4 linked regions of the Celeribacter indicus genome follow. The protein of the gene in region 3 interacts with the protein of the main gene of each other region in a pairwise test. Links are inferred from orthologs where the notes say so. Each region holds a gene or a part of one and is shown on either strand. Other genes may lie near its edges.

Region 1 (4,400 bases), 1.7 Mb from region 3 along the record:
TTGTCCACCAGCGCCGCGATCAGGTCGCGCCCCAGCGTGTCGGCGATGTCACGATGGATCAGCAGGCATTCCGCCGCGCCGCAGATCCCGGTGCGCCGCGTCTTCGCGTTCACCACCACGCGCATCGCCTTTTCCGGATCGGCGGAGGCATCGACGAAGATATGAACGATCCCCTCGAGATGGGCAAATACCGGCACCCGCGCCTCGCGCTGCACCAGCCCCACGAGCCCCTTGCCGCCACGCGGCACGATCACGTCGATATACTCGACCGCGCGCAGCATCTCCTGAACCGCCGCACGGTCGCGCGTCGGCACGCGCTGGATCGCGTCCTCCGGCAGCCCGGCCTTGCGCAGTCCTTCCAGGAGACAGGCGTGGATCGCGCCGGAACTGTGGAAACTCTCCGACCCGCCGCGCAGGATCACCGCATTCCCGGCCTTCAGGCACAGCGCGCCGGCATCCGCCGTCACATTCGGACGGCTTTCATAGATCACGCCGATCACACCCAGCGGCGTGCGCACGCGCCGGATATGCAGCCCGTTCGGACGGTCCCATTCCGCGATCACCTCGCCCACCGGATCCTTCTGCGCCGCGATGGCGCGCAGCCCGTCCATGATGCCGCGGATGCGCGACTCGTCGAGCGTGAGCCTGTCCATCATCGCCTCCGTCAGGCCCTTTTCGCGCCCGAAGGCGAGATCCTTCTCATTGGCCGCGATGATCTCCTCCCGCCGCGACCAGAGCGCATCCGCCGCCGCCAGAAGCGCGGCATCCTTCTGTTCGGCAGGCGCGCTGGCAAGCTCCGCGCTCGCCGCCTTCGCCTTTTGTCCGAGCCCGGCCATGAGTTCCTTCACGTCGATATCACCCGTCATAGCACCAGATCGTCCCTGTGTATCAAGGCGGCCCGGCCCGGATAGCCGAGGATCGCCTGTATGTCTTCGGAATGCGCGCCCTTGATCGCTTCCGCCTCCTCCGAGGTGTAGCGCGACAGCCCGAGCCCGATGCGCACACCGTCGGGTCCGAGTATCACGACCGGTTCGCCGCGGCCGAAATGGCCGACCACCTCCGTCACGCCGACCGGCAACAGCGACCGCCCCTGGCCGAGCGCGCGCACGGCCCCCGCGTCGAGATGCACCTCGCCCTTCGGCTTCATCGCCCCGATCCAGCGCTTGCGCGCCCGGTCGGGATCCTCGTGGGCGAGGAACCACGTCGCCCGCGCACCGTTCTCGAGCGCCCGAAGCGGGCGGTCCACCGCACCCTGGGTGATCGCCATCGCGCAGCCGCCGCCGATGGCGGTCTTCGCGGCCATGATCTTCGTCTTCATCCCGCCCTTGGAGACGCCGGAGACCGGCTCGCCCGCCATCGCCTCGATCGCGGGGGTGACATGGTCGACCACCGGCAGGTGGCGGGCCTGCGGATCGACCGCCGGATTGGCGGTGTAGAGCCCGTCCACATCGGACAGGAGCACGAGCCGGTCCGCCCCCACCGTCACCGCGATCTGCGCCGCCAGCCGGTCGTTGTCGCCATAGCGGATCTCGTCCGTGGCCACCGTGTCGTTCTCGTTCACGATCGGCACCACGCCGAGTGCCAGAAGCGCGTCGAGCGTGGCCCGCGAATTGAGATAGCGCCGCCGGTCCGCCGTGTCCTCGAGCGTCAGCAGCACCTGCGCCGTGGTGATCCCGTGCGGCTCCAGCGCCTCCTGATAGGCGCGCGCCAGCCGGATCTGCCCGACGGAGGCCGAAGCCTGCGACTGTTCGAGCGGCAATTCCCCCGGCGGAAGGCCCAGGATGCCGCGCCCGAGCGCGATGGAGCCGGAGGAGACGAGGATCACCTTCGCCCTGCGAGCCCGCAGCATCGCCACATCCGCCGCCAGCCCCTCGAGCCAGTGCGCGCGCAATTCGCCCCGCTCGACGAGCAGCGCCGAGCCGATCTTCACGACGATGCGTTTCGCCTCACTCAGGGTTGCCAAGGCTGGTCGTCCTCTTCCCCGTCCCCGGCCTGTTTCAGCCTGAGCCGGTCCATGGAAATCTCCGCCTTGAGCGCGCGCAGCACCTGGTCGACCCCGTCGCGCGACACGCCCGACATGGTGTAGACGCGCCCGCCCGAGGCCGTCTCGAGCGCCGCGCGCTTCTCCGCGATCTCCTCCTCGAGCAGCGCGTCGGTCTTGTTCAGGACGGTAATCCGCGGCTTGTCCCCGAGCACGTCCGAGTAATTGCTGATCTCGGTGATGATCGTGTCGTAATCCGCCACCACATCCTCCGACGTGCCGTCCACGAGATGCAGCAGCACCGCGCAGCGTTCGACATGGCCAAGGAACAGGTCGCCAAGGCCCCGCCCCTCGGACGCGCCCTCGATCAGGCCGGGAATATCGGCCACGACGAATTCCGCCCCGTCGATGCCGACGACGCCGAGATTGGGGTGCAGCGTGGTAAAGGGATAATCCGCGATCTTCGGCCGCGCGTTCGAGGTCACCGACAGGAAGGTCGACTTGCCCGCGTTCGGCAGGCCCAGAAGCCCCGCATCCGCGATCAGCTTGAGCCGCAGCCAGATCGTCCGGTCGATCCCCGGCTGGCCCGGATTGGCCTTCGCCGGCGCCTGGTTCGTCGAGGTCTTGAACCGCGCATTGCCCCAGCCGCCGTTGCCGCCCTTGGCGAGCACGACGCTCTGGCCCACCTCGGTCAGGTCCGCGATCACCGTTTCCTCGTCCTCGTCGAGGATCTCCGTCCCCACGGGCACGCGCAGCACGATATCCTTGCCGTCCTTGCCGGTGCGGTTGTTGCCCATGCCGCCCTGCCCGTTCTGGGCGAAGAAATGCTGCTGATAGCGGAAGTCGATCAGCGTGTTGAGCCCCTCGACCGCCTCCGCGATCACCGAGCCGCCGGTGCCGCCGTCGCCGCCGTTCGGGCCGCCGAACTCGATGAACTTCTCGCGCCGGAACGACACGCAGCCGTTGCCGCCGCTGCCGGAGCGAATATAGACCTTTGCCAGATCGAGAAATTTCATCGCGACATCCTTTGGTTCAGATGCGCTATGTAGCCCGTGCGCGGGCCAAACTCAATTGCCGTTTCGCGCCGCAAAGCCCGCGCGCGGGGATCATCTCGATGCGCGCGGCCTCCTGCCCGCGGGCGAGGCAGGCAGAGAGGGCTTGACCGGTCCCGACACGGCCCATGGCGCGCCGCGCCTTCTCTGCGACCCCGCCTGCGCCGGTCTCTTCCGCCCGGTCGCGGAAATGGCCGGCCGGCTCGGCCTCCGCCGCCTTGGGCATGACGCCGCGCCCCCGGCATCAGCACCCCCGTCAGGAGCCGACCGCGGCCTCCGCGGGCGGTGCCCGCGATCCGCACCGGACGTCGCCGCGAAGACGAGAAACAGCGCACGACAGTCCCTGCGCACCCGTCGCACCGGGACCGGACAACGGAAAGGCGCGCGGGACAGCCGTCTGCGCTCCCCGATCACGTCAGCGCAGGCGGCACATCCGGGCCGCCCGTGGCACGGGATCATGCGAACCGCGGCACGTGTCGCGTCGCGCATGTCGGGGGCGTTCCGACCGGAGGCCCCGAGCCTCAGAGCTTGCGCAGGTAGGTCCAGGTCGGCACATGCGCGCCGCGGGACACGGAATAGGCCTCCGCATCGCCGATATAGGCGAAGCCGCAGGCGGTGACGACGCGCGCGGAGGCCTGATTGTCCTGGAAGATCGCCGCGAACATCGTCTTGCAGGCGAGCGGGTTCGCCTCCACGATCGCGCGCAGCGCGGTGCGGGCGAGCCCCGTGCCCCAGAAGGAGGGCCCGACCCAGAAGGCAACCTCGCACTGGTCGCGGTCGAGCGGCTTGAGGGAAATCACGCCGAGCACTTCCGACAGGCCGTGATCGGAGCCGTCGAGGATCCAGACCTTTTCCTCCGTCTCGGGCTTCAGCGCACGGGCGACGAAGGCCTCCGTCGCGCCCGGCGGCATCGGGTGCGGCAGGGAGCGCGAGTTGCGCGCCACCCGCAGATCGCCCGCATACATCGACAGAAGCCCCGCATCCGACGTCCGTGGCGGGCGCAGCACGAAGCGCTCTGTCTCGATCACCTGTTGGGCGGGACGCTCCGGCGCCTCCGTCAGAACCTGCATATCCATTTCCTTCCTCCCGAAAACCTCATTCCGCGCCGCGTTGGCCGCGCCGCGAAAGCCACATGTAAGCATCCCCCGAATGTATGACAGCCCGGTTAACGCGATGTTGATCGCCCGAAGATGGCGCGAAGACCGCATCGCGACCCTGCGCACCGGGCGCCTCATATGCGAAAGGGACCGGCCTGCGCCGGTCCCCCGATGTCGTCGTCCCTGTCTCGGGGTCGGCTTACTCGGCGGCCTCCGCCACCGGAAGCACGTCCACGAAGGTGCGGTTTTTCAGACCCTTGCGGAAGGTCA
Region 2 (5,654 bases), 3.3 Mb from region 3 along the record:
TCCGCCTCGAAGACGGGACCGGTGTAATAGCCGAGCCCCCGCACCACGGAAGGGTCGATGACGATCCGGTCCGGGCCGTAGCCCTGGGACGCGAGAAGATCCGCGATGGTCTCGAGCTCCGCGACACCGTCGAGGCCGGTTTGCGAGCCCTGCACGAGGGTCCTCAGCCGTTCGACCGTCTCGGCACCTGTGTCGCGCCGCGCGGCCATGAATCCCATCACCGTGTCGGCCTGCGCCTCCGACAGGCCCGCGCCAGTGGTGAAATCTCCGCTCTCGTCCATGCGTCCCTTGCCGAGCAGGAGCCGGACGCCCTCCTCCCCGAACTTGTCGAGCTTGTCGATGGCGCGCAGCACGATGCCGCGTTCGTGTTCGAATTTCGACGGGTCGGCCGGGTCGAGCACGCCCGCGACCTCCATCACGCCGTTCAGCACCTTCCGGTTGTTCACCCGCACAATATAGTCGCCGCGCGGGATGCCCACCGCCTCGAGCGTGTCCGAGAGCATCGCGCAGATCTCCGCGTCGGCAGCGACGGAGGCGGCCCCCACCGTGTCGGCGTCGCATTGGTAGAACTGGCGGAACCGCCCCGGACCCGGCTTCTCGTTACGCCAGACCGGCCCCATCGCGTAGCGGCGATAGGGCGCGGGCAGGTCGTTGCGGTATTGCGCGGCGACGCGGGCGAGCGGCGCGGTCATGTCGTAGCGCAGCGCGACCCAGTCGCCGGGCCGGTCGCTCTCGGCCTCTTCCTGCCAGGCGAAGACGCCCTCGTTCGGGCGGTCCACATCTGGCAGGAACTTGCCCAGCGCCTCGACCGTTTCCACCGCAGAGGTCTCCAGCGCCTCGAAGCCGTAAAGATGGTAGACTTCGGCAATCCGATCGAGCATGGCCTTGCGTTCGGTCACCTCGGTGCCGAAATAGTCGCGAAAGCCCTTGGGCGTGATGGCCTTGGGGCGCGGAGTCTTCTTGGGCTTGGCCATGTCGGATCCCTTTTGGTCTCGAACTCGGGGGCGGCATAGCCCAAGGGGCGGTGCGGGGCAAGCGCGCGCGGGTGAAAGCGTCGCGAATCCCCGCTATGATGGACAGGCAAACCCGGTGTCAGCCGATGGGAGGCAGAGATGGAAAACGAAACCCGTATCGTCACACTCGAGGAACAGGTGGCCTATCTGACGAAGGTCGTGGACGAGCTGTCGGACGTGGTTGCGCGGCAGGAACGCGTGATCGAGGCGGCGGAGCGCCGGCTCGGCCTGCTGATGGAGGCCGAGGCCGCGCGCCAGTCGGAGACGGAGGGCACGGTGCCGCTCGTCGACCAGCGCCCGCCGCACTGGTAAGCGGTGCTTACATATCCTCGACCATCACCACCCCGTCGAAGGAGCGGATCGCGCCCTTCACCTCCGGGGTGACGACGAAGGGCTGGGGAATGTCGATCTCCACCTCGTTGGGATAGTCGGGCGCCATGATGCAGAAGGACACCGCGCCGCGCGGGGGCTGCCGCGCCTCCCGCGTGACGCGGGCGAGAAGCTCGCTCACCTGCGTCACCGCCATGACATCGTCGCAGAAGATCCTGAGCCCCGCCCCGCCCGCATCCGCCACGATGGCCTCCATCGGCGCGACGGAGCGGATCGTCGGGTCGAACTGACCGTCGCTGAACCGGCCTTCGAGCGTGATCACCACCTTGTCGTGTGCCTCGAAGATGGCATAGGCCGCGTCATATTCGTCCTTCTTGGGGAACATCGCGATGCCGGCAAGCTGTCCGGTGGCGTCGGAGACGTTCATGCGGAAATAGCGCGTGCCCTTGCCCGATTTCATCGGACGGAAGCCGGAGACCATGACGCCGACCTTGACGATGGCACCGCCCTCGGCCTCTGCCCTGGCCTGGGCGTCGGCGAGGGTCGCGATCTTCTTGCGCCGGAGCGCGCCCGCATAGTCGTCGAGCGGATGGCCGGAGAGGAAGAAGCCGATGGCCTTCTGCTCCTCCATCAGCCGTTCGGAGGCCACCCAGTCGCCCACGGGGGACAGGCGCGGCTCCGGCAGATCCTCTCCCGCATCGCCGAAGAGCGACACCTGGGAGGAAGCTTTCTGTTCATGGATCGCCGCGGAATATTGCACCAGCGCCTCGAGACTGTCGAAGACGCGGCGGCGGTTGCCGTCGAGCTGGTCGAAGGCGCCGGCGCGCGCGAGCATCTCGAGCGGACGCTTCCCGACCTTCTTCAGGTCCACGCGGCGGGCGAAGTCGAACAGCGTCACGAAGGGCTTGCCCCCCTCCTCGCGCGCGTTCACGATGAGCTGCATCGCCTCGCCGCCGACGTTCTTCAGGGCACCCAGCGCGTAGACCAGCTTCTGATCCACCACGTCGAAGGTGGCGAGCGACCGGTTCACGCAGGGCGGCACGATCTCCACATCGAGGCCCCGCCGCACCTCCTCGGCATAGATCGCGAGCTTGTCGGTGAGATGAATATCGCAATTCATGACCCCCGCCATGAACTCGACCGGGTGGTTCGCCTTCAGCCAAGCGGTGTAATAGGACACCACGGCATAGGCCGCCGCATGGGATTTGTTGAAGCCGTAGTTGGCGAATTTCTCCAGAAGGGCAAAGACCTCCTCGGCCTTCTTCTGGTCCACACCGTTCTTCTTCGCGCCCTCGACGAATTTCGGGCGCTCGGCGTCCATCGCCTCCTTGATCTTCTTGCCCATCGCGCGGCGCAGAAGGTCGGCGCCGCCAAGCGTGTAACCCGCCATGACCTGCGCAATCTGCATCACCTGTTCCTGATAGACGATGATCCCCTGTGTCTCCTCGAGGATATGGTCGATGGTCGGATGGATGCTCTCGAGATCCTTGCGCCCGTGCTTCACGTCGCAATAGGTCGGGATGTTCTCCATCGGCCCCGGACGATAGAGCGCCACGAGGGCCACGATATCCTCGATACAGGTGGGCTTCATCTGCCGCAGCGCGGACATCATGCCCGAGCTTTCCACCTGGAACACCGCGACCGTCTTCGCGTCCGAATAGAGCCTGTAGGTCTTCGCGTCGTCGAGCGGGATGAGGTTGATCTGGTTCTCGGCCCCCGCCGCCGGCTCGTAGAGCCGCGTGCCGTCCGGCGCGACATGGAGCGGGCGGCCGTTCTTGAAGATCAGGTTCATCGCCGATTGCACGACGGTAAGCGTCTTCAGCCCCAGGAAGTCGAATTTCACGAGCCCCGCCTGCTCCACCCATTTCATGTTGAACTGGGTGGCGGGCATGTCCGAGCGCGGATCCTGGTAGAGCGGCACGAGGTCGTCGAGCGGCCGGTCCCCGATCACCACGCCCGCCGCGTGGGTGGAGGCGTTGCGCAACAGCCCCTCGACCTGGCGGCCGTAGGTCAGGAGCCGGTCCACCACCTCCTCGTTGCGTGCCTCCTCGCGCAGCTTCGGCTCGTCCTTCAGCGCCTGCTCGATGGAGACGGGCTTGACCCCCTCGACCGGAATGAGCTTCGACAGGCGATCCACCTGCCCGTAGGGCATCTGCAACACCCGCCCGATATCGCGCACGGCGGCCTTCGAGAGGAGCGCGCCGAAGGTGATGATCTGTCCGACCTTGTCGCGACCGTATTTCTCCTGGACGTAGCGGATCGTCTCCTCGCGCCGGTCCATGCAGAAATCGATGTCGAAGTCCGGCATGGACACGCGTTCGGGGTTCAGGAAGCGTTCGAACAGCAGCGAATAGCGCAGCGGGTCGAGGTCGGTGATCGTAAGCACATAGGCCACGAGCGACCCCGCACCCGAACCGCGCCCCGGCCCGACCGGAATGTCGTTGTCCTTCGACCATTTGATGAAGTCGGCAACGATGAGGAAATAGCCGGGGAATCCCATCTGCTCGATGATCCCGAGCTCGAACCTGAGCCGGTCCTCGTACTCCTCGCGCGGCGCGGCGGGCTCGATCACGGCGAGGCGCTTCTCGAGCCCCTCCCAGGCCTGCTTGCGCAGTTCCTCCACCTCGTCATCGGCGAATTTCGGCAGGATCGGGTCGCGCTTGTAGGCCTTGAACGCACAGCGGCGGGCGATTTCCACCGTGGTCTCGATCGCCTCCGGCAGATCGGCGAAGAGCGCGGCCATCTCGGCCGGGCTCTTGAAATAATGCTGCGGCGTGAGGCGGCGGCGCGGCTCCGACTGGTCGACATAGGCGCCCTCCGCGATGCAGATGAGCGCATCATGCGCCTCGTACATGTCGGCCTTGGGAAAGTAGACGTCATTCGTCGCCACGAGCGGCAGGCCGAGATCATAGGCCCATTCGACAAAGGGCCGTTCGGTCGCACGCTCCCCCACCGTATAGGTTCCGTCCTCGCCCGGATGGCGCTGGAGCTCGACGTAGAGCCGGTTCGGATAGATCGCCTTCAGCCGCTCGAGCAGCGCGCGCGCCTCCCGCGGGTGATGGTCCTGCACGAGCTTTCCGACCGGCCCCTCCGCCCCGCCGCTGAGACAGATCAGGCCGCCCGAATAGCGCTCCAGTTCCTCGAGGCTCACCTGCGGCAGCGCGCCGTGCTTGTCGATATAGAGACAGGAATTGAGCTTCATCAGATGCTCATAGCCCTGTTCGTTCTGCGCAAGCAGCACGACCGGCGCGGGCGGCTTCGGCTTCCCGCCCGGCTCGGGCTCCCAATAGGCGACGTCGACCTGGCAGCCGATGACCGGCTGAATGCCCGCCCCCTTGGCATATTCGGAAAATTCGAGCGCGCAGAACAGGTTGTTCGTATCGGTCACGGCGACCGCCGGCATGCCCATGTCCGCAACCATGCCGCTCAGCTTCTTGAGCCGCATCGCCCCCTCGAGAAGGGAGTATTCGGTATGGACGCGAAGATGGATGAAACCGGGTCTGCTCATGGCCGGACAAGGCTATCTCACCCCATGGCACCGCGCCAAGGGCGAAAAACACGTTTTCCACAGGGATTGTCGCGCCCGATTTTTAATCATTCGGGCAATTTATGCGCAAACGCCCTGCGAGAATCCCTTGCAAATCCAGGCCGGGGCGGCTTTGCTCTCTAGGACAGGGACCACGCTTTCCGCCGCATCGGGCGTGGTCGAAGAGACAAGAAAGCGGCCGGCCTGATATATGGAGATCACCTTTCGGCTCAACGGCGAGGTCGTGACGGTCACGGAGACGCCGACACGTACCCTGCTCGATCATCTGCGCGAAACCCGCGGCCTCACCGGCACGAAGGAGGGCTGCAACGAAGGCGATTGCGGCGCCTGCACGGTGATGGTCGAGGATGCGCAGGGAAAGAAGCCGCTCAACGCCTGCATCCTGTTCCTGCCGCAGCTTCACGGCAAGTCGGTGGTCACGGTCGAAGGGTTGTCGGACGGGGAGGTGCTTCACCCGGTGCAACGGGCGATGATCGAGGAGCACGGCAGCCAATGCGGCTTCTGCACGCCCGGAATCGTCATGTCGCTTGCCACCGCCCATGCGCAGGGGCGGACCGACCACGAGGACGTGCTCGCCGGCAACCTGTGCCGCTGCACCGGCTACGCGCCGATCCTGCGCGCGGCGGCGAAGGCAGCGAAGGACCCGGTGCCGGAGGGGTTCGACCACGTCGCCTTTTCCGCTCCGGCCATCGTCGAACGACCCGAGAGCGCCGACGAGTTTGCCGCGATCTACGCACTGCGCCCGGATGCGGTGCTGATCGCCG
Region 3 (4,535 bases):
AACGTCTTGAGCGTGCCGCCGACGACGGTGCCGTCCTTGTCCATCTCATAGGTGAGCTCGTCGCCCGCCTCGACATAGATCGCGCCGTTTTCCTCGTTGATGATGTCTTTCGCGACGAACTTGCCCACGATCCGGTCGAAGGGCACGAGAAGCTCGGTCACCGATCCTTCGTCGAGGATCTTCTTGACCGCGCGCGGGGTCATCTTGTCGCCCGCCTTGCAGATCACTTCGCCCGTGGCCGCATCGACGAGGTCATAGGTCGGACGGGTGCCGCGCACGCGCTCGGGGAAGAAGCGGGTCACCCACCCCTTGTTCTTCTCGAGCTTGTAATCGACGGTGTCGTAATAGGCATCGCAGATCGCCTCCTGGTCGAGGCCGAGCGCGTAGAGCAGCGTCGTCACCGGCAGCTTGCGGCGACGGTCGATGCGCGCGTAGACGATGTCCTTGGCGTCGAATTCGAAATCGAGCCAGGAGCCGCGGTAGGGGATGATCCGGCAGGCAAAGAGCAGCTTGCCCGAGGAATGGGTCTTGCCCTTGTCATGATCGAAGAACACGCCCGGAGAGCGGTGCATCTGGGAGACGATCACGCGTTCGGTGCCGTTCACGATGAACGTGCCGTTCGGCGTCATCAGGGGCATGTCGCCCATGAACACGTCCTGTTCCTTGATGTCCTTCACGGATTTCGCGCCGGTGTCCTCGTCCACATCGAACACGATGAGACGCAGCGTGACCTTCAGCGGAGCCGAATAGGTCATGTCGCGCTGCTGGCATTCCTCGACGTCGTATTTCGGCGCCTCGAGCTCGTATTTCACGAATTCGAGCACGGCGGTCTCGTTGAAATCCTTGATCGGGAAGACCGACTGGAACACGCCCTTGATGCCTTCGCCGTCTTGCGGTTCGGAGGCGTCGCCGGATTTCAGGAACAGGTCGTAGGAGGATTTCTGAACCTCGATGAGGTTCGGCATTTCGAGAACTTCGCGAATTTTGCCGTAGTATTTGCGGAGCCGTTTCTGGCCAAGGAAGGACGATGCCATACGCGTCTATACCTTTTCACTTTTTCGCGAGCCACACGCCCCGTTGGGTGCCGGGAGATGTGCCCTGACGAAACAGAGGGTCGCGGTCTATTCCTGCCCCCTGCCCAAAAGGGGGCTCCCGACCGCTGCGACCTCTCCTTGGGAAACCCCCGCCCGCACCGGGCGGCGGGAGCTTTCCAAGACAGGTCCGGATGTTTGCCTGCCCTAAGACAGGTTCGGCTGGACCCGAAAAATCGGGTCCAGCCTGACATGTGGGTTGGCCCGGAGGCCGGAGGCCTCAGGCCAGCTCGACAGTCGCGCCAGCGGCTTCGAGTTTGCCCTTGATCTCTTCGGCTTCTTCTTTCGAAGCGCCTTCCTTGATCTTGCCGCCGGCTTCGACGAGCTCTTTGGCTTCCTTGAGGCCCAGGCCGGTGATGCCGCGGACTTCCTTGATCACGTTGATTTTCGAAGCGCCGGCGTCCTTCAGGACGACGTCGAATTCGGTTTTCTCTTCGGCAGCGGCCGCGCCGGCATCGCCGGCCGGGCCGGCCACCATCACGGCGCCGCCGGCGGCGGGCTCGATGCCGTATTCTTCTTTGAGGATTTCTTTCAGCTCTTGGGCTTCGAGAAGGGTGAGACCAACGATCTCTTCAGCGAGTTTTTTCAGATCAGCCATTGTACTGTTTCCGTTCGTTTAAGTGTGTTCCAACATGAGCCATTTCAACCCACGCAGGTGCATTTGGATGCTCAGGCAGCCTTTTCCTCGATCGTGGAAAGGATGCCCGCGATGTTCGAAGCGGGTGCGCCAATCGCGCCGGCGATGTTGGAAGCGGGTGCGCCGATGCAGCTCGCGATCTGAGCCAGGAGCTCTTCGCGGGAGGGCATCTTGGAAACACGCTCAACACCTGTGACGTCGAGACCTTCACCGCCCATTGCGCCACCGAGAATCTGTAGTTTCTCGTTGTCTTTGGCGTAATCCACGACCACTTTCGCAGCAGCGACAGGGTCTTCGGAATAGGCGAGAACGGTCATGCCGTTGAGAAGATCGCTGATCGGTTGGTTCGGCGTTCCCTCAAGGGCGATTTTGGCGAGCCGGTTCTTGGCAACGCGAACTGCACCACCGGCAGAGCGCATGCGCGCCCGCAGATCCTGCATTTCAGCAACCGTAAGACCTGCGTAGTGTGCAACGACGACCACGCCAGAGCTTTCAAAGATCTGACCGAGTTCCTCGATCACCTTTTCTTTTTGTGCTCTATCCACAGTTTTACTCCAAGTATGGGAGGGTTGCCCCTCCCGGCTCAATTCTACCTCGGCCTTGCAGGCCTCGGCTCGAAGTCCGGTTACGGGGCCGCGCCAAAGTCGCCCGAGGATCACCCCGGAGAAACTTGCCGTCTTTCCCGTCTCGGGCAGGAATTATGCGAGGCAGATCCCCCGCACCCACCGTCTCGGACGAAATGCAAATCAGCGCACGACGAATCGCACGCTTGTTTGCCTCGTTGCGTTTAACGGGGTTTGCCGGGCGGGGCAAGATGGGAGCGACAGAAACCTCCCGCAGATCGCCCGTTCGTGAGAATACCGGATCGACGACGAGCGTCAAGTCGGCGAAAAGGCGAAGGCGCCCCCGGAGGAGCGCCCTTCAAAAGTGTCGGAGCCGATCGCGCGGATCAGTTGCCGGTCGCGGAGTCCACCGAGACGGACACGCCCGGACCCATCGTCGAGGACAGGGAGACCTTCTTCATGTAGGTGCCCTTCGCGCCCGTCGGCTTCGCCTTCTGGACGGCATCGACAAAGGCGCGGATGTTCTGCGCCAGTTGCTCGGCGGAGAAAGACGCCTTGCCCACGCCGCTGTGCACGACGCCGGCCTTCTCGGCCTTGAACTGCACCTCACCGCCCTTGGCGGCTTCGACAGCGGCCTTGATGTCCATCGTCACGGTGCCGACCTTCGGGTTCGGCATCAGGTTGCGCGGGCCAAGGATCTTGCCGAGACGGCCGACGATCGGCATCATGTCCGGGGTCGCAATGCAGCGGTCGAACTCGATCGTGCCGCCCTGGATCGTTTCCATCAGGTCTTCGGCACCGACGATATCCGCACCGGCGGCCTGCGCTTCGTCAGCCTTCGCGCCACGGGCGAAGACAGCGACGCGGACGGTCTTGCCGGTGCCGTTGGGCAGGGTGACGACGCCGCGAACCATCTGGTCGGCGTGACGGGGATCGACACCGAGGTTCAGCGCGATTTCAACGGTTTCATCGAATTTCGCGGTGGCGTTCGCCTTGATCAGGTCGAGCGCGTCCTCGACGCTGAGGTTTTCCTTGCCGACGAAGGCTTCGCGAGCCGCGCGGGTACGTTTGCCAAGTTTCGCCATCACTTCACCTCGATGCCCATGGATTTCGCGGAGCCGAGGATGATCTGCATCGCGCCCTCGACGTCGTTCGCGTTCAGATCCTTCATCTTCGCTTCGGCGATCTCGCGCACCTGCGCGACGGTCACAGTCGCGATGGTCTCGCGGCCCGGCAGCGCAGCCCCCTTGGGACGGTTGCGCTTGCCCACCGGCTTCAGACCGGCGGCCTTCTTGAGATAGAACGACGCCGGCGGCGTCTTGATGTCCATCGAGAAGGATTTGTCGGAGTAGTAGGTGATCACGGTCGGGCACGGCGCACCGGGCTCCATGTCCTGCGTCTTGGCGTTGAACGCCTTGCAGAATTCCATGATGTTGATGCCGCGCTGACCCAGCGCCGGCCCCACGGGCGGGGACGGGTTCGCCTGACCGGCGGGCACTTGCAGCTTCATCGTGCCTGCGAGTTTCTTAGCCATTGGCCTTTTCCTTTCCAACCCCTGCGAAACGCGTTTCACAGGGTCTCATGTTGTGTGGTCTGGTCCGGACAACGCGTCGCCCTCGCCTCCCACGGCTCATGCCCCGACGGGGCTCGCGCGCCAGCCGGCGCGCGCGTTCCTCAGGCCCGCTTGTTGACCTGAGTGAATTCCAGCTCGACCGGCGTCGCCCGGCCGAAGATCGAGACGGAGACCTTGAGGCGCTGGTTGGCCTCGTCGACCTCTTCCACCATGCCGTCGAACCCCTCGAAGGCCCCTTCGGAGACGGAAACCTGCTCGCCCACCTCGAAGGTGATGGTCGAACGCGGCGCCTCCGCGCCCTCCTCGACGCGGCCGAGGATCGCCTCAACCTCGCTGTCGCGCATCGGCATCGGCTTGCCGAAGGAACCGAGGAAGCCGGTCACCCGGTTGATCGAGTTGATCAGGTGATAGCCCTCGTCGGTCATCTCCATGCGCACGAGCACATAGCCCGGCATGAAGCGACGCTCGGTCGTCACCTTCTTGCCCCGGCGCACCTCGATGACCTCCTCGGTCGGCACCAGGACCTCTTCGATCTGATCCTCAAGGCCCTTTTCCGCCACAGCCGTCTTGATCGCTTCGGCGACTTTTTTCTCGAAATTCGAGAGAACGCTCACCGAATACCAACGCTTCGCCATGGTGCCTTTGCCTTTTCATCTCTCCGGCAGGGCGCC
Region 4 (4,391 bases), 620 kb from region 3 along the record:
CCGGGCGCCAGAGCCGTTATCTCGCAGTCTATGACGAGCCGGCCCTGGCCGAGGCCGCGACCCGGCCGCGCCGGCCGATTATCCTTGGCCTGACGCTCCTGCTGCTCAGTGGCCTCTGGGGGCTCGGGCTTCTGATCTTCTACTCGATCAAGGACAGAAGATGACGATCCGATTGCACAATGTCTCGATGTCCTTTCGGACCGGAACCCGGCGCAAGATCGTGGCGGACAGGCTCTCGATGGAGTTCCGGCCCCGGCAATGCGTCGCGATCCTGGGGCGGAACGGCGCCGGGAAATCCAGAGAGTGTCCGACCTTTTGTGTATGGCTGATCCGGTTCATGCTGCACCGAAAGGAAGCATGAATGACTATTTCGAAAGACATCTTGGACGAACTGCTTAAGGGTGTGGAGCGCCCTGAGGATCTGCTCGGCGATGCCGGGCTGATGAAAGAGCTGAAGATCAAGCTCATGGAACGAATGCTGGGCGCGGAGCTGACGGCGCATCTTGGCTACGAGGAAGGCAAAGACGCTCCACCCGGCCAGACCAACCGCCGCAATGGCGCCTCGAGCAAGGTGCTGAAGAGCCAAGACGGCGAACTGCCGCTGGCGGTGCCTCGCGACCGCGACAGCAGCTTCGAGCCCGAGCTGGTGAAGAAGGGCCAGACCCGGATCGACGGGATCGATGACAAGATCATCGGGCTTTATGCGGCCGGGCTGACGGTCCGGGACATCCAGGCTCACCTGCTTGATCTCTACGGCCTGAAGGTCTCGCCCGACCTGATCAGCCGCGTCACCGATGCGGTGCTGGACGAGGTCAGGGAATGGCAGACCCGCGCGCTGGATCGGATGTATCCCATCGTGATCTTCGACGCTCTACGGGTGAAGATCCGTGACGCCGACAGCCGGACAGTGAAGAATAAGGCCGTCTACGTCGCCCTGGGCGTCACCCGTGATGGGAGCCGTGAGGTTCTGGGCCTGTGGACCGCCGAGAACGAGGGCGCCAAATTCTGGCTCTCGGTGATGAACGAGTTGAAGAACCGGGGCGTGCAGGACATCCTGATCGCGGTCGTGGACGGGCTGAAGGGCTTTCCTGAGGCCATCACCGCCGCGTTCCCGGACGCCATGGTCCAGACCTGCATCGTGCATCTGGTGCGCCATTCCCTGAATTTCTGCTCTTGGAAGGACCGCAAGGCCGTGGCTGCGGACCTACGCCGGATTTACAGTGCCCCGACCGCCGATATGGCCGAGGCCGAGCTCGATGCCTTCGAGGAGAAATGGGCCGGGAAATACGCCTCCATCGCCCCGGCCTGGCGCCGGGCATGGCAGGAGGTGATCCCGTTCTTTGGTTTCGATCCCGCGATCCGGAAAATCATCTACACCACGAATGCCATAGAAAGCTTGAACCGCGTGATCCGGAAAACGATCAAGACGCGGGGCTCCTTCCCGACCGACGAGGCCGCAACCAAGTTGATCTATCTGGCAATCCGCAAATTCGAAAAGGATGGCCGAAATGTCCGGGAATGGTTTGCAGCCCGCAACCAGTTCGCCATAATGTTCGGCGAGCGCTTCGACGCTTGAGTATCTGAAACCGCATGGGCCGGGCCAGATACACATAGTTCATGACACTCCCGAAATCCACCCTCCTCCAGATGATCGCCGGAATGATCCCACCGCAATCGGGCCGGATCGAGGTCACGGGAACGGTGTCCTGGCCGGTCGGATTCGCGGGCTCCTTCCACCCCGATCTCACCGGCGCCCAGAACCTGCGCTTCGTGGCGCGGGTCTATGGCGTCGACACGCAGCACCTTGTCGATTTCGCCAGGGAAGTGTCCGGCCTCGGCGCCCATTTCGACGCGCCCTTCCGCAGCTATTCGGCCGGAATGCGCGCGCGCCTCGCCTTCGCCGCCTCGATGGGCATCGACTTCGACCATTACCTCTTCGACGAGGTGACATCGGTGGGCGACGCCGCCTTCCGGGAGAAGAGCGAGGCGGTGATCCGCACGCGGCTGAAGAGGTCGGGCGCGATCCTCGTATCGCATTCCATGGGGCTGGTGCGAAGCCTCTGCGACGCAGCGGTCCTCCTCGAAGACGGCAAGGCGATGTGGTTCAACGACGTTGCGCGCGCGATCCGCCGCCATCAGTCGATGCTGGAGGCCTGACCGCGCCGCATGTCACTCCCGCCCCAGATGCCGCTCTCCCCGCGCCTTCGCCAGCGCGATCTGCCGCTGGCGCTCGCGGAACCGCTCCTTGCGAGCGGCATCGAATTCGTCCACGCAACGGGGACAGGAGACGCCTTCCTCGAAAGCGGGATGTGCCTTGTCCTCCGGCAGGATCGGGCGGCGGCAGGCGTGGCACAGTTCGTGCGGCCCCTCGGCAAGCCCGTGCCCGATCGACACGCGCCCGTCGAAGACGAAGCAGTCGCCCTCCCAGAGGCTCTCCTCCTCGGGCATCTCCTCGAGATATTTCAGGATGCCGCCCTTGAGGTGATAGACCTCCTCCACACCCTGCCCGAGCAGGTAGTTCGTCGATTTCTCGCAGCGGATCCCGCCGGTGCAGAACATCGCGATCTTCTTGTTGTGGAAGCGGTCCCTGTTCCTTTCCCACCACTCCGGAAATTCGCGAAAGCTCCGGGTTTGCGGGTCGATCGCGCCACGGAACGTGCCGATCTCCACCTCGTAATCGTTGCGTGTGTCGATGACCGCCACATCCCCGGAGGAGATCAGCGCATTCCATTCCTCCGGCGTACAATAATGTCCGACCCGCGCCTTCGGGTCGACATCCGGCTGGCCCATGGTGACGATCTCGCGCTTGATCCGCACCTTCATCCGCGCAAAGGGCTGGTCTTGCGCGGTCGACAGCTTCACCTCGAGGCCGGCGCAGCCGGGAAGGGCGCGGATATGGGAAAGCAGTTGCTCGATCGCCGCAGGCGTCGGCCCGGCCACCGTGCCGTTGATCCCCTCCTGCGCCAGAAGCAGCGTGCCCGTGATCCCTTCGCCACGGCACAGATCCAGAAGCCCCTGCCGGAGCCCGGCGGGATCGTCGAAACGGGTGAAGTGATACAGGGCGCATACGGTAAACATAATGTGCTCGATACGCCTCGCCTCCCCGTCAGGCAAGGGCTTGAAAATCATCTTCCGGCGGCTTCTTTAGAGCCATCCCGTGACAAGACATGAGGTCCCGCGATGCCGCGAAACGTCCTGATCGCCGCCTTTCTGGCCATTTCCGTCACCCTCCCGGTCCGAACCGCCCTCGCCCAGACGCCGACGGTTCCCGAAAGCCGCGCCGAGCTCCAGCTCTCCTTCTCCCCCATCGTCCGGGAAACGGCGCCCTCCGTCGTCAATATCTACGCCTCACGCGTGGTCGAGGAGCGCCTGTCCCCCTTTGCCGATGACCCGTTCTTTTCCCAGTTCTTCCGCAGCGGCCCGGCGCGCCAGCGCGTCCAGCGGTCGCTCGGCTCCGGGGTGATCGTGTCGGAGGACGGGCTCGTGGTGTCGAATTACCACGTCGTGGGGGAGGCGTCGGAGATCCGCGTGGTGCTTTCCGACCGGCGCGAATACGAGGGAGAGGTGGTGCTGGCCGACCAGGACGCCGATGTCGCGGTCCTGCGGCTCAGGGACGCGGAGGACCTGCCCGCCCTGCCGCTCGCGGACAGCGATGCGCTCGAGGTCGGGGATCTCGTGCTCGCCATCGGCAATCCGTTCGGCGTCGGACAGACGGTCTCCTCCGGCATCATCTCCGGCCTCGCGCGCTCCGGAAGCGCGATTCCGGGCGGCGCAGGCTCCTATATCCAGACCGACGCGGCGATCAATCCGGGCAATTCCGGCGGCGCGCTCGTCGACATGTCCGGCCGGCTCGTCGGCATCAACACCTCCATCCTGTCCCGCACCGGCGGCTCCATCGGCATCGGCTTTGCGATCCCCTCCAACCTCGTGCGCGAATTCACCCGGCAGGCCGAGGCGGGTCAGACCTCCTTCGTGCGCCCGTGGTCGGGTGTCACCACGCAGGCGGTGGACGATGCCGTCGCGGAGGCGCTGGGCCTGCCCAGACCCGAGGGCGTCGTGCTCGCCGAACTGCATCCGCAATCGCCCTTCGCCAGGGCCGGGCTCGCGGTCGGCGACGTGCTGCTCACGCTCGACGGCCAGCCGATCCTCTCGCCGGCCGATCTCGAATACCGGCTCTCGATCCTGCCCGTAGGCGAAAGCGTGACGCTCGAGGCGGTGCGCGCCGGAGAAACCGTCACGCTGGACCTGTCCCTGATCCCCGCGCCGGGATCCGAGCAACCCGCGCCGGTGACGATCTCCTCCCCCGGACTCCTCGACGGGCTCGTGGTCGCCGATCTGACCCCCGCGCTGGTGGAGCGATACGGCCTGCCGCTCTTGTCGGAGGGTGTGAT

What was found.
Region 1: the proteins of rplL (region 3) and obgE interact in binary tests that used the Escherichia coli proteins (3 or more experiments, as listed by UniProt). The link is inferred for Celeribacter indicus from one-to-one orthologs.
Region 2: the proteins of rplL (region 3) and dnaE interact in binary tests that used the Escherichia coli proteins (3 or more experiments, as listed by UniProt). The link is inferred for Celeribacter indicus from one-to-one orthologs.
Region 4: the proteins of rplL (region 3) and trhO interact in binary tests that used the Escherichia coli proteins (3 or more experiments, as listed by UniProt). The link is inferred for Celeribacter indicus from one-to-one orthologs.

The regions. Positions count from the first base shown.
Region 1 is NZ_CP004393.1:2,310,212-2,314,611, reverse strand. What follows is about bases 975-3,813. They hold obgE (GTPase ObgE), read right to left. Parts: upstream 2,998-3,813; coding sequence 1,951-2,997; downstream 975-1,950. Other genes in these bases: P73_RS11640 (GNAT family N-acetyltransferase), read right to left, coding at 3,555-3,813; P73_RS11645 (hypothetical protein), read right to left, coding at 3,023-3,259; proB (glutamate 5-kinase), read right to left, coding at 975-1,963. Also shown: P73_RS11660 (glutamate-5-semialdehyde dehydrogenase), read right to left, coding at 1-866; more of proB, read right to left, coding at 863-974; more of P73_RS11640, read right to left, coding at 3,814-4,103; rpmA (50S ribosomal protein L27), read right to left, coding at 4,330-4,400. UniProt on the Escherichia coli protein: An essential GTPase which binds GTP, GDP and possibly (p)ppGpp with moderate affinity, with high nucleotide exchange rates and a fairly low GTP hydrolysis rate.
Region 2 is NZ_CP004393.1:3,893,472-3,899,125, forward strand. Bases 1,133-5,225 are described here. They hold dnaE (DNA polymerase III subunit alpha), read right to left. Parts: upstream 4,852-5,225; coding sequence 1,333-4,851; downstream 1,133-1,332. Other genes in these bases: P73_RS19175 (SlyX family protein), read left to right, coding at 1,133-1,325; xdhA (xanthine dehydrogenase small subunit), read left to right, coding at 5,081-5,225. In the rest of the region: hisS (histidine--tRNA ligase), read right to left, coding at 1-974; more of P73_RS19175, read left to right, coding at 1,113-1,132; more of xdhA, read left to right, coding at 5,226-5,654. UniProt on the Escherichia coli protein: DNA polymerase III is a complex, multichain enzyme responsible for most of the replicative synthesis in bacteria. This DNA polymerase also exhibits 3' to 5' exonuclease activity. The alpha chain is the DNA polymerase catalytic subunit.
Region 3 is NZ_CP004393.1:641,018-645,552, reverse strand. The notes cover bases 1-2,974. They hold rplL (50S ribosomal protein L7/L12), read right to left. Parts: upstream 1,690-2,974; coding sequence 1,312-1,689; downstream 1-1,311. Other genes in these bases: rplA (50S ribosomal protein L1), read right to left, coding at 2,678-2,974; rplJ (50S ribosomal protein L10), read right to left, coding at 1,761-2,273; rpoB (DNA-directed RNA polymerase subunit beta), read right to left, coding at 1-1,034. Also shown: more of rplA, read right to left, coding at 2,975-3,376; rplK (50S ribosomal protein L11), read right to left, coding at 3,376-3,825; transcription termination/antitermination protein NusG, read right to left, coding at 3,966-4,499. UniProt on the Escherichia coli protein: The binding site for several of the GTPase factors involved in protein synthesis (IF-2, EF-Tu, EF-G and RF3). Is thus essential for accurate translation.
Region 4 is NZ_CP004393.1:19,007-23,397, forward strand. The notes cover bases 1,125-3,954. They hold trhO (oxygen-dependent tRNA uridine(34) hydroxylase TrhO), read right to left. Parts: upstream 3,079-3,954; coding sequence 2,170-3,078; downstream 1,125-2,169. Other genes in these bases: P73_RS00085 (IS256 family transposase), read left to right, coding at 1,125-1,576; P73_RS00090 (ABC transporter ATP-binding protein), read left to right, coding at 1,618-2,157; P73_RS00100 (trypsin-like peptidase domain-containing protein), read left to right, coding at 3,181-3,954. Also shown: P73_RS00075 (KpsE/RkpR family capsule polysaccharide export protein), read left to right, coding at 1-164; P73_RS26240 (hypothetical protein), read left to right, coding at 161-361; more of P73_RS00085, read left to right, coding at 362-1,124; more of P73_RS00100, read left to right, coding at 3,955-4,391. UniProt on the Escherichia coli protein: Catalyzes oxygen-dependent 5-hydroxyuridine (ho5U) modification at position 34 in tRNAs, the first step in 5-carboxymethoxyuridine (cmo5U) biosynthesis.